Linked DNA regions of Spirulina major PCC 6313. The protein of the gene in region 1 interacts with the protein of each later gene in a pairwise test. Links are inferred from orthologs where the notes say so. Each region holds a gene or a part of one and is shown on either strand. Other genes may lie near its edges.

The links. The genes of interacting proteins can lie anywhere in the genome.
Region 2: the proteins of SPI6313_RS12110 (region 1) and SPI6313_RS04770 interact in binary tests that used the Escherichia coli proteins (3 or more experiments, as listed by UniProt). The link is inferred for Spirulina major PCC 6313 from one-to-one orthologs.

The regions. Positions count from the first base shown.
Region 1 is NZ_KV878783.1:2,749,639-2,756,246, forward strand. Bases 2,766-5,549 are described here. They hold SPI6313_RS12110 (pyridoxal phosphate-dependent aminotransferase), read left to right. Parts: upstream 2,766-3,466; coding sequence 3,467-4,633; downstream 4,634-5,549. Other genes in these bases: SPI6313_RS12105 (CHAT domain-containing protein), read left to right, coding at 2,766-3,318; SPI6313_RS12115 (ArnT family glycosyltransferase), read right to left, coding at 4,658-5,549. Outside these bases: more of SPI6313_RS12105, read left to right, coding at 319-2,765; more of SPI6313_RS12115, read right to left, coding at 5,550-6,523. UniProt on the Escherichia coli protein: Shows aminotransferase activity with methionine and histidine as substrates, and to a lesser extent also with phenylalanine.
Region 2 is NZ_KV878783.1:1,086,753-1,093,002, reverse strand. The notes cover bases 176-3,318. They hold SPI6313_RS04770 (DNA polymerase III subunit alpha), read left to right. Parts: upstream 176-478; coding sequence 479-3,118; downstream 3,119-3,318. Other genes in these bases: SPI6313_RS04765 (DUF6816 family protein), read left to right, coding at 3,088-3,318; SPI6313_RS04775 (hypothetical protein), read left to right, coding at 176-359. In the rest of the region: more of SPI6313_RS04775, read left to right, coding at 1-175; more of SPI6313_RS04765, read left to right, coding at 3,319-3,870; SPI6313_RS04760 (DMT family transporter), read right to left, coding at 4,027-5,058; rfbB (dTDP-glucose 4,6-dehydratase), read right to left, coding at 5,036-6,157; SPI6313_RS04750 (shikimate dehydrogenase), read left to right, coding at 6,217-6,250. UniProt on the Escherichia coli protein: DNA polymerase III is a complex, multichain enzyme responsible for most of the replicative synthesis in bacteria. This DNA polymerase also exhibits 3' to 5' exonuclease activity. The alpha chain is the DNA polymerase catalytic subunit.

The DNA of each region.
Region 1 (6,608 bases):
CATTCGTAATACTGGGGTTAATCCAAGGTTAATGATTAACCAATAAGATGGGAAAAACCGGGGAAAAGGTGTGGAAAACGGCGATCGCTTGGGGAAAAGTCGTCCGCATGCGGGGGATGAATCGTGAAGTTGAGGCGGAATGAGCCGCCACGCCCTCGCCTAACGTTGAGCTAGATTGGGCAGAATCCCTCAGACTTAGATCATGGGCGGAGGGCCAATTCAGATTATGTTAAAAAGAGTGATCCGAATGTAGCTTAATTGAATGCCCTGCTAATGTTGCAATTCCCGCTGCAATGGTTGAGGGATCTGATTCGTGCCATGTTTAATGCCGAATCCCCGACCCCCCATCCCACTGAAATCACCCCCCTGACCAATGATGGGTATGAATCCCTGTTCTACCAAATGTTAGAGGGGGTGGCGCAGGGGTGGCAGTGTGATGATCTGGTGAATCGCTTGGGGATTCGTCAACATGATCCCTGGTTTGTGTCGTGGCTCCATCGCTACGGCAAGAGTTTGCTGCGTCAATCACCCCAGTATCTCAACCGGGAGATGGCTCTGCGGATGGTGCGGTTGGGGAATTTGGGCTGTGGAGAGTTGGGGGATGTGTCGGCAGGGTTGGGACGACGCTTGTTGAATATGAGCGATCGCGCTGCCCTCAACGCCCCGCAAGCCACGAAGCCCGCCACGGTGCTCACCTCTGATGATCCCCACGAACTGTTTAAATACGGCCTCGAACTCTACACCACCGGCGAACTCGATGGGGCGATTTCCCTCTGGCGCACGGCGTTAGAGCAGCGACCGAAGTTTGAGCAGGCGGAAAATGCCTGCGGAGTCGCGCTGTATTATCAGGGACAACGGGCCGAGGCCCTGGCGCAGTTTGAACAACTCCTCAGCCACCATCCCGATTCTGATTTAGGGCATTTTAACCAGGGTAATTTGTTGCTGGGGTTGGGGCGATTTAGGGAGGCGATCGCTCATTTCACCCATGGTATTGAGCAGGGGCAAGATCTCAGTTACTATGCCTATCTGGGGCGCGGCCATGCTTACCATCGCCTGGGGGATCATGCCCTGGCCTGGCGGGATTATGAGGCGGCGATCGCTCTCCGGCCGGATTGGCCCTGGGGCTATACTGGCCGGGGGATGGTGACTCTGGCCTGGGGAGATGGAGAGGCCGCGATCGCCGACTTTAGCCAAGCCCTGCACCATGACCCCAATGATTACTACGCCTACCACGGTCGGGGTCTGGCTTGGCAAGCCTTGGGGCGACACCAAGCCGCCGTCGAGGACTTCACCCAAGTCATCCTCCTCGCACCCAACCTGCATCAAGCCTATTACAATCGCGGCAACAGCCACGCCGATTTAAGCCACTATGGCAAAGCGATCGCCGACTACAAAGAAGCCCTCGCCCTCCAACCCCAATCCGTCTTCGCCCTCAACGGTCGCGGCCTGGCCTTGAGCAAAATCGGACAAACTGAGGCCGCCCTCGCTGACTTCACCACGGCTCTGGCGCTAGATTCTGACTGTTGGCAAGCCTGGGTTAATCGTGGCTGGACACTCTACAACGCCCCCGACCAGGGCCCCACCGCCGCCCTGCAAAATTGGGAAACCGCCATCAATGAACTGCAACACCTCAGCCACGATCGCGCCCTGGCCCTCGGAACCCTAGCCCATGCCATTGGCCAAGTGTTTGGACAGGTGGCCCAAACGCAACCGAAGCAGGCGCGACCGCTGCTAGAACGTGCGATCGCTGCCCTCCGCCGCAGCCTCGACTTTCTCCAAGATCAGCCCAACCTTGAAGCCTACTACCTAGAGGTGATGACGGATCTGATTGTCACCTATCAGCGCACCGGCAGCATCCTCAACACCAAAAATCACCTCAACATTGCCCTGCTGATCATCAATCAACTGCAACTCAACGCCATCAACGTCAGCCAAAAACGGCGCTGGTTGCATCAATTGCGGGGGATCTATCAACTCAAAGTTGAGCAACTGTCCCAAGCCATCGACCCCAAACAGCGGCTCCAAGCGATCGAACTGGCCGAAGAACGGCGCAACGCACTGCTCCAGAGTCAACTCAATCCCGACTGGGACGGTCAGATCCTGCCGCCCCCCACCTATAGCCAGATGCAACAGTTGCTCACCGAAGAAACCGGGCTGCTCTATTGGCACATTAGTCCCGCCAGCATTACCCTGTTTGTCGTGCTCCATCGACAGCCTTTACAGGTGATCCCAGGCAACTACGACCAACTAAACCAGTTTCGGGATTGGTGGCAGCAGTGGTCGAGCTTGGAATTTGTCAGTGAGCAGCACAGCCAACAGCCCGAAGATGATCAGCATTGGCGCAATCAACTCTTGCCGCGCTTGGCGGAACTCGGTGAGATTTTGCAGTTGGCCCAGGTGTGGGAACGGTTGCCGGAAGACCTGACCCATTTAATCATCGTGCCCCATCAGAAATTGCATCTCGTTCCCCTCCATTTGGCGATTAATCATCCCCAGTTTGATCATCTTGCCTATGTGGTGACCTATCTGCCGTCGGTACAGATGGGGTTAACCCTGCTACAACACCAGCACGAGCGCCCGTTGCCGGCCTTGCGATCGCTCCTCACCATTGCCGGATCGGCCGGGGTTTCTCCCCATGCCGCCGCCGAAGTTGCGATCGTGGCTCAGTTTTTTGAGCATGACTCGATCGACCCAGGCCAAGCCACGCCCGCCCAGGTACAGTCTGCCTTGGCTACAGCGGTGGAACTGTGCCATTTTGCGGGGGATGCTTGGTGGGATGGTACATGGGGCGAAACCTCAGGCTTGCAGTTGGCGCAGGATCGCCAGGTTGCGATCGCTCAACTCAAACACCTCGACGCACCCACGCCCCCCTTCGTCTGTCTGTCGGGCCACTGGCTCCAGTTGGGGCCAGATTTTCACCTTGACCTCGAAGGCTTAGGGTTCCCAACGGTCTTTCTCCACAAAGGGTCTAGCCATGTGGTGGTGAGTCTCTGGCCCGTGGCGGAAATATCCACGGCGTTACTCATGGGGTATATGTATGCACTGTTAAAGGACAACATCACGCCTGCGATCGCCCTCCATCAGTCCCAAAACTGGCTGCAAACCTTAACCTATCAAGACCTGCTGCACCACTACGAGACCCTCCTCAAGCACCTGACCCACGCCGCCCCCCCCGGCCTTGACCACCTCAAAATCGCCCAGAACCTCGCCCAAGCCAAAGCCGAACGCCTCGGCCCAACGGTCTGCCCCTACGCCCATCCCTACTATTGGGCGGGTTTCACGATCACGGGCCTGCCCTACGGCCTCCATACCCCCTAGTCCCTTCGCCCTCGGTGGAGAAACCTTGGGCATTCCCCCATCCCGACTTCATCTAAAAAAGTATTAAAGACAGCAACACCTCCGGCAACTCACCCCATACACTGGGGAGTTAATCCCTATTTATGCTGTGTTGAGAGGCCGCTTTACCGTGAAATTAGCCACCCGCATCAATCAAGTTCCTGCATCGATGACATTAGCCATTTCCGCCAAGTCCAAGGCGATGAAAGAGGACGGCATTGATGTGTGTAGCTTTAGTGCGGGGGAACCGGATTTTGATACCCCCGACCACATTAAAGCAGCGGCGAAAGCGGCCCTCGATGCGGGTAAAACGCGCTACGGCCCGGCGGCGGGGGAACCGAAATTACGAGCAGCGATCGCCCACAAACTCCAAACCCATAACCAACTCCCCTACGAAGCCGCCAATGTGATCGTCACCAACGGCGGCAAGTTTTCCCTCTATAACCTGATGATGACCCTGATTGAACCGGGGGATGAGGTGATTATTCCCGTGCCCTATTGGGTGAGTTATCCGGAAATGGTGAAGCTTGCCGGCGGTACGCCGATTTTAGTCGAAACCACGGCGGCATCGGGCTACCGGATTACCCCGGAGCAGTTGCAGGCGGCGATTACCCCCCAGACGAAACTGTTTGTTCTCAATTCGCCCTCGAACCCCACCGGCTCAGTGTATCCGCCAGCGGAGATCCGGGCGTTGGCGGATGTGGTGGTGGCGGCGGATATTCTCGTTGTGTCCGATGAGATTTATGAAAAGATTCTCTACGATGGGGCGGAGCATTTGAGTATTGGAGCGGTGAGTCCGGCGGCGTTTGAGCGGACGATTATTAGTAATGGGTTTGCGAAGGCCTACGCGATGACGGGCTGGCGGTTGGGCTATGCGGCGGGGCCGTTGCCGTTGATTCAAGGGATGAATAAGATGCAGGGCCACAGCACGTCCAATGTCTGCACGTTTGCGCAGTTTGGGGCGATCGCTGCCCTCGAAGGCACTCAGGAGCCGTTGGAGATTATGCGGGCGGCGTTTACGGAACGGCGGGCCTATGTGTTGGATGCGATCGCCGCGATTCCGGGCATTTCCTGCACCCGGCCCGATGGGGCGTTTTATGTCTATCTTGACATCGCTAAACTCGGTGTCCCGGCCCTGGAATTTTGCGATCGCTTCTTAGACGAGCATTTTGTTGCCTCCGTCCCCGGTGAAGCCTTTGGTACCCAAGGCTGCGTCCGGTTCTCCTATGCCACCAGCCTAGACTCCATCAAAAAAGGCATGGATCGCCTCCAAACCTTCGTGGCTAAACTCGCCTAACCCAATCCCAGAACCAACCCAGGTTTAGGGGGAAGCGATGTCATTGCGTTCGGCAATCACGGCGCGGGGGACGCGGACGAGTTGGTACGCGCCCTCTTGGTCGAGGGTTTGATAGTCCTGGGGCTTGAGGTAGAGTTCGTCGATGATCACCGGGTTGGCGAGAATGAGGATAGAGGTGGCATCGTCTGGGGGATTGTCGCGGGTGCGTTTGACGTAGGTGGCGGCGTGGGGAGCGTGGGAAAAGTAGTGAATGGGGGTTTGGGCGTAGAAGGAGACGCTGGGTTTGCGAAAGCCAATCATGAAGAGTTCTTCGGTGGGTTGTTTTTCGTGACCGGCGAGGATGGCCAGGTGGCGGAGGGGGGCCTGTCGTTCCTGATCGACGAGGATAAGGGTGGGAATCATCGTGAAGCTGAGGAAGCAGAAAAAGCCGATCACCTGGGCCACAATCACCCAACGCCAGGTTTTGCGATGGAGGAGCAAGAACGCGATCGCAATTCCCAAGGCGATCCAAATACTGCCGCCGATTTCCGGAATCAGGGATTGGTCTAAGGTCTGGGAAAAGTTGGGGGCGGCGGTATCGGGGCCGAGGAGGCTGGGGAAAATCCACCAAAAGACCCCGGTGGCGATCGCAAATATCGCACTGAACACCCCCGTGATTAAGATTCCTGCCGTATGGCGCGGTTGATGGGCCATGGAGGGCAACTTGTTCAGGGACAGTTCATAACTCCAGAGTTGCGCCACGAGGATCGCCGCCGCTGGCAGCAGGGGCAAGGTGTAGCTGGGGAGTTTGGTGACAGCCACGGTAAAAAAGCCAAAGATCACAATCACCCAAATCACCGCTAACAAACCCAGTTGAGCTTGGCGGGGTTGAGCGCACCAAAAGCGGCGTTGCCAGAGGTTGAGGCGAGCGATCGCCAAAGGCAGGGAAACCGACCAGGGCAAAAACCCCACCAGCACCACGAGGAAATAGAAATACCACGGCGCTGAATGTTGATTCACCACACGGGTAAAGCGATCGAGGTTGTGATAGCCAAAAAAGTCATTGATATAGGATTCTCCATTGGCTTGGATCACCAGCACATACCAAGGAATCGTGATCACCGCAAAAATCAGCAGCCCGCTCCAAACCTTGGCCTCCTGCCACACTGTGAACAAATTGCCCGTGTAGAACAGAAAAACCAGGATCACCAGGCCCGGAATGACAATGCCGACGGGGCCTTTCGTGAGCACCGCCAGCGCCATCGCCCCATAGCAGCCTAAATACCACCGACTCGGCCAAAAGCCACGCCGCACCTGACCTTCATGCCTCACATAGCCCCAAAAAAAGCACAGCAGCGACACCCCGATACAGGCATTAAGGAGCATATCCGACACCCCCGTGCGGCCCCAGGCGAACATTTGCACATTGAGGGCCAGCATCGCCGCCCCTAACCAGGCCGCGATCCACCGTTGCCGCAGGCTGCGACGGCTGTCGGCTTGATCCACCTGGCCAGCGCGGGGCGTGGCGTAGCCGAAACGATACAGCGTCAAAAAAAGACCGAGGACGAGGGCGATCGCAGCCAGAGCCGACGGCAAACGCACCGTCCATTCATTCACCCCAAAGGCCAGATACCCCAACGCCATTAACCAATACACCAGGGGCGGCTTATCAAACCGCGTCACCCCATTAAAATACGGTGTCACCCAGTCCCCCGTGACCGTCATTTGGCGCGAGGCTTCGGCAAACAGAGGCTCCGTCTCATCCACGAGTCCAACACTACCTAACCCCCACAGAAACGCCATCACACAAATCAGGCTGAGGGTGATAATCGAAAACCAAGCAGCTTGGCGAGGTCGCTGCTCAAAGGTCTGCCACCACTGCCACAGTCCAGATTTTTCACTGCCGTTCATCAAAAACTCCTTGTGGAAACCCCCACCTCGCACCGCAGGTGGGGGAGGAAACAAGCGTCAGGCAGCGGGGTTAAATGCCCCACTG
Region 2 (6,250 bases), 1.7 Mb from region 1 along the record:
TCAGCACCAACGCGGGGATGTCCGTCGGGGGGCATTTGATTTGTATTGGTGTGATGGTGTCCGTGGTGGGGGTCGTGTTTCAATGGCTGTTGCCCGGTGCGTTACCGTCCGGGGCAGCGATCGCATCCTCCTCCCTGTACGGCATCCTCTGGGGTCTGGGCACGGGCTTCGTTGCCCTCGGCTTGATCCAATACAAAACCCCCCTCGCCAAACTCGTCCCCCTCTACAACATGAACACCCTGATCGCTGTCTTTTTGGCATTGATCATCTTTCTGGAATGGCAGAATGTGGACGTAATTAAACTCGTGCTGGGGGCGATTTTCGTGATTGTGGGGGGCGTGCTCGTGTCCATCGCCTAGGGCGCGATCGCCGAGATGCGGTGAAAATTCCCCCGCGATCGCCGCCCGACCCCCGTCCCCCTGAGATACACTACAACCATCGTCCCGTTGGGGCGATCGCTCACCTCTCCTTCGACCCTATGTTCATCGGCCTCCACATCCACACCGATTACAGCCTGCTTGATGGCGCATCCCAAGTTCCCGCTTTGGTGAATCAAGCCGTGGAATTGGGAATGCCCGCGATCGCCATTACCGATCACGGCGTGATGTATGGCGCGATCGAACTCCTCAAAACCGCCCGCAGCAAAGGCATTAAACCGATCATCGGGAATGAAATGTACGTCATCAACGGCGACATTACCGACAAGAAAACCCGCTACAAACGCTTCCATCAAGTTGTTCTTGCCAAAAACAAAAAAGGCTATCAAAACCTTGTCAAACTCACCTCCATTTCCCACCTTGATGGGATGCAAGGTAAAGGCATTTTTTCCCGGCCTTGTATTAACAAAGAACTGCTAGAGCAATATCATGAAGGGCTGATTGTTACCAGTGCCTGCCTAGGGGGAGAAGTGCCCCAGCGTATCCTTAAAAATGAACTCGATGAAGCCCGCAATGTGGCGAAATGGTATCAAGATTTATTTGGAGATGATTACTATTTAGAAATTCAAGATCACGGATCGGCTGAAGATCGGATCGTGAATGTGGAAATGGTGAAAATTGCTCAGGAATTGGGGATTAAAGTTGTCGCCACCAATGATTCTCATTTCATTTCCTGTAATGATGTGGAAGCCCATGATGCGCTCCTGTGTATCCAAACGGGAAAACTCATCACCGAAGAAAAACGCCTCCGCTATTCTGGCACGGAATACCTCAAATCCGCCGATGAAATGCGCCAACTTTTTCGCGACCACCTCAGCGATGAGATCATTGATCAAGCCCTCGCCACCACTGTAGAAATTGCCGAAAAAGTCCAGCCTTACAAAATTTTGGGTGAGCCGCGTATCCCCGACTATCCGATCCCCGCTGGCCACACCGCCGATAGTTATCTCGAAGCAGTGACCTGGCAAGGATTGTGCGATCGCCTCTCCTGCCGCAGCCGTTCAGAATTGCCCGCTGTGTATAAAGAGCGGTTGGAATATGAACTGAAAATGATGCAGCGGATGGGGTTCGCCACCTATTTCCTCGTGGTTTGGGACTATATCAAATTCGCACGGGATAATCATATTCCCGTCGGGCCGGGGCGGGGGTCGGCGGCGGGTTCTTTGGTTGCCTATTGTTTGAAAATCACCAACATTGACCCGATTCACCATAGCTTACTGTTTGAGCGGTTTCTCAATCCTGAACGGAAATCGATGCCGGATATTGATACCGATTTTTGCATTGAAAATCGGGATAAGGTGATCGAATATGTGACGGAAAAATACGGCAAAGAAAACGTCGCCCAGATTATCACCTTTAACCGCATGACCTCCAAAGCGGTGTTGAAGGATGTGGCGCGGGTGTTGGATATTCCCTATGCCGAAAGCGATCGCATGACCAAACTGATCCCCGTATCGCGGGGTAAACCCACCAAACTAAAGGTGATGGTCTCCGACGATACCCCCTGCAAAGAATTCAAAGACCTCTACGATCATAATCCCCATATTCAGCATTGGGTGGATATGGCGATGCGGATCGAAGGCACAAACAAAACCTTCGGGGTTCACGCTGCCGGGGTGGTGATTTCGTCACAACCCCTTGATGAAATTGTGCCTCTCCAACGCAACAACGACGGCGCGGTGATCACTCAATTTTCCATGGAAGAATTGGAAAATATGGGATTGCTAAAAATGGACTTTTTGGGCTTAAAAAATCTCACCACCCTGCAAAAAGCTGCGGATTTAGTGCAGAAAAATCGCGGTGTGACGATTGACCTCGATCAATTACCCCTGGATGAACGTCACGCCCTCCAAATCCTCGCTAAGGGAACCGTTAAAAAACTCCCCCCTGATATTCAAAAAACCCATCAACTGTTTCGAGATGGTAATTTAGAAGGGATTTTTCAATTGGAATCCGATGGGATGCGGCAGATTGTCCGGGATTTGAAACCGTCGGGGATTGAAGATATTTCGTCAATTTTGGCCCTCTATCGGCCGGGGCCGTTGGATGCGGGTTTGATTCCGATGTTTATTGATCGCAAACATGGCCGCGAAGAAATTAAATATGATCACCCCTTGCTTGAGACGATTCTCAATGAAACCTATGGAATTTTGGTCTATCAAGAACAGATTATGAAAACCGCGCAGGATTTGGCGGGGTATTCTCTGGGGCAGGCGGATCTCTTGCGGCGGGCGATGGGGAAAAAGAAGATTTCCGAGATGAAAAAACATCGGGAATTATTCATTGATGGGGCGACAAAAAACGGAGTAAAACAACAGATTGCTGATCATCTATTTGATCAGATGGTGAAGTTTGCGGAATATTGTTTGACCTATGACACGTTGGTTTTAACGGTGGAATATGGGCCGGTTCCTATTGGTAAGCTTGTCGAAGCGCAGATCAATTGTCAGGTGTATAGTGTGGATGCCAATGGCTTTATTTATACCCAAGCGATCGCCCAATGGCACGATCGCGGCCAACGGCAGGTTTATGAATATACCCTCGAAGATGGCTCCACAATTCGCGCCACGCCCGACCATAAATTTATGACGGCAACGGGGGAAATGTTGCCCATTGATCAGATTTTTGAGCAGGGGTTAGACCTGAAACAATGCACAGTGCCGAGTTTGGTGCAGGTCTAGCGATGGGTGCGATCGTCAAACTATTGTGGGGATTGATTGTCCTGGGGGCGATCGCACTTCCGGCCGGGGCGAGTCCGTTGGGCGATCGCCTCGCTGCCTATCCCGACTGGACAACACTGCCGCCGGTACAGCCTGCCCAGGGGGACTTAATTTATCCAGACTGGATGGCGGGAACCTGGGCGGTGAATAGTCCGTTGGTGGAGGCGATCGCACCGTTCGCGCCGGAGATCGTCACCCCTGGATTCGAGCAAAATCGTCAGGCGATTGATCAGCCCGTGCGGTTCCGAGTTCGGTTTCAGCCCCAAATTTTAACCACATTCCCCCTCAACCTTGCGCCCCAGGTCGTGGCCGATCGCACCTTTAACGGCCGCGAAATTGCGATCGCCTATCTTGGCCCCGCTGCTGCCCCCCAAGTCCGCACCGATCCCCACAATCCCAACCGCCAAACCACCACCTTCCGCGACGGCAGCCAACTGATCAACACCGTCACCGCCCGCCGTCAAGAACCCCCCACGCCGGATCAATTCCTCACCTGCGAGGTGACGAATCAGGTGTTGCGGCGCAGTGGGCAGGTGTATGTGAATCGGGTGGAAACGACGACGGCGTATCATCACGAGAGCCGCGATCGCATCACGGCCGAGCAAGTCACGGCGATTTATCTCTCCCCCCAAGATCCGGATTATTTTCAGGCGGGCGATCGCCCCGTGACGCTGTACCGCTATCGCTTGACGTTAGAGCGTTTCAACGGCTAATTGAGCGGCTGAGTTATTAACCCTGAATTATTCATCAAGCAGGCAAGATGCCTGCACTACGGTTGTACTGCGTTCCGAGCCGTGGTGCGGGCATCTTGTCCGCTACTGGCTAGAATCGATTGTCTCAGCGATTTTGAGTGTCATCAATCATCCAGGCTAAACGCCGCGAAAGCCCATTTCGGCTTCGATTTCACTGGGGCTGAGGGGTTCAGAATTCGAGGCACGGCGCAAACTTTTTTGAGTGCCGATTTGACTGAGAACCAAACCCGCAATTACGATCGCACCTCCAATAATTTGGGGCGGTGTCGGCGCTTCTCCCAAAATTAAATAGGCGGCGATGATCCCGGCGATCGGGGTGAACGAACCCACGAGGGAGGCGGTGGCGGCGCTGCTCTGCCGTAGCCCAGCTACCCAGGCCGATTGACCCACCACGACAATCACCGTGCCGTAGAGTAGCATCCATTGCCAGAGGAACGGGGTGAACAGTTCCATAAAATGGTTTTGGCCGTAGAGGATGAGGGCGAGGAGGAAAAATAAACTCGTGCCGATCGCAGTGCGCACGATGCTATTCACCCCCAATGTGACCCGTGAGGATTGTTTTTTCGTCAAAATGGTGGAAATCGCTACGGCCACAGCCGCGATCGCTGTAAACAATTCCCCCCGCCCCAAGCTCAACTCCACCCCCGCCATTTCGCCGCCGAACCCCTGCAACGCCACCGTGAGCACAATCCCCACCAGGGACACCACCGCCCCCATTACCTGCCAACGGTTCACCCCTTCCCCCAACGCCCACACCGATAACGCCAAAACCAACGGCGGCTCAAGGCGACCAATCAAAATCACATTATTCACGGGCGTATTTGCCAAGGCATCAAAGACGAGACCCGGCGCGAGCGCACCGGAGAGCAGCGCGATCGCTGCTAACAAACCCCAATCGCCCCCCGTTAATTGGCTTAAACGTTGGGGTTGCAATTCTTTTCCATACAACACAAGCAGCACCCCCAAGGCGCAGAGATTGCCCACAAACAGCACATTACAGAGGGAAATCGGATTATGGCCCATCGTGGCGAGACTTGCCCCCAATTCGCTGAGGCGACGGGTGACGGCTCCCGATGCGCCAAAAATCAGCACGGCGATCCAGAGAAAAACTTGAGGGGGAATCCGGCTAGGAGGCGGCGGCGTTGCCATAAAGTTGTTGATAAAACTGCTGATAGTCCGAGGATAGCAAGGGCTGCCACCAGTCCGGATGCTCTAAATACCAGCGCACGGTTTGCCGCAGTCCGTCTTCGATGGAGGTGGTGGGACTCCAGCCGAGTTGGATTGAGAGTTTGCGGGCGTTGACGGCGTAGCGGCGATCGTGGCCGGGGCGATCGCTCACCATCGTGATCAACTCGCGGGAGGGGCGCACGGGCAGATTGGGGGCAAGTTCGTCCATCAATTGACAGAGAATATTTACCAATTCAATATTGCGCACTTCATTATTGCCGCCAATGTTGTAATGCTGACCGCGTTTTCCTTTGCGAATTAAGACTTCTAAGGCCCGGCAATGGTCTTCTACATACAGCCAATCCCGGATATTTTTCCCATCGCCGTAGACCGGAATCGGTTTGCCTAGGAGGATGTTGATGCAAGTGAGGGGGATCAGTTTTTCGGGGAAATGGTAGGGGCCGTAGTTGTTGGAGCAGTTGCTGATTACTATGGGCAGGCCGTAGGTGTGGTGATAGGAATGCACCAAGTGATCGCTCCCGGCTTTGGAGGCGGCGTAGGGGCTGTTGGGAGAATAGAGGCTGGTTTCTGAAAACGCAGGGTCACGATCGCCTAAACTGCCGTAGACTTCATCGGTGGACACATGGAGAAAGAGCCAGCGATCGCAATTTACCCCCGCCCCTTTGGCCCGTTGCCAATGGAGGCGAAAGGTATCGAGGAGGGTAAATGTACCAACGATGTTGGTTTGAATGAAGGTGTCCGGGCTGAGGATGGAGCGATCCACATGGGACTCGGCGGCAAAATGGGCGATCGTGTCGATCTGTTCTTCGACGAGGAGTTTTTCTAGGAGGGCGCGATCGCAAATATTCCCTTGCACAAACCGAAAATTGGGGGTTTCATCCAACGGAGCCAAGGTCTGCCGATGTCCGGCATAGGTCAGCGCATCCAAGACCACAATCCGATCATCCGGATAGGTTTCGCTCCACTGATAGACAAAATTACTACCAATAAACCCTGCGCCCCCTGTGACCAGAAGTCGCCGCGAATTACCAACCTGCTCCGATGAGGCACTAGATGTCATGAAGTTTTCTACAATACAATGCTGCTTGAAGGATTATGACACAGTTTCCCGTCAATTCTATGCAGCATCTCAATGGTAAAACACAGCTTCTCG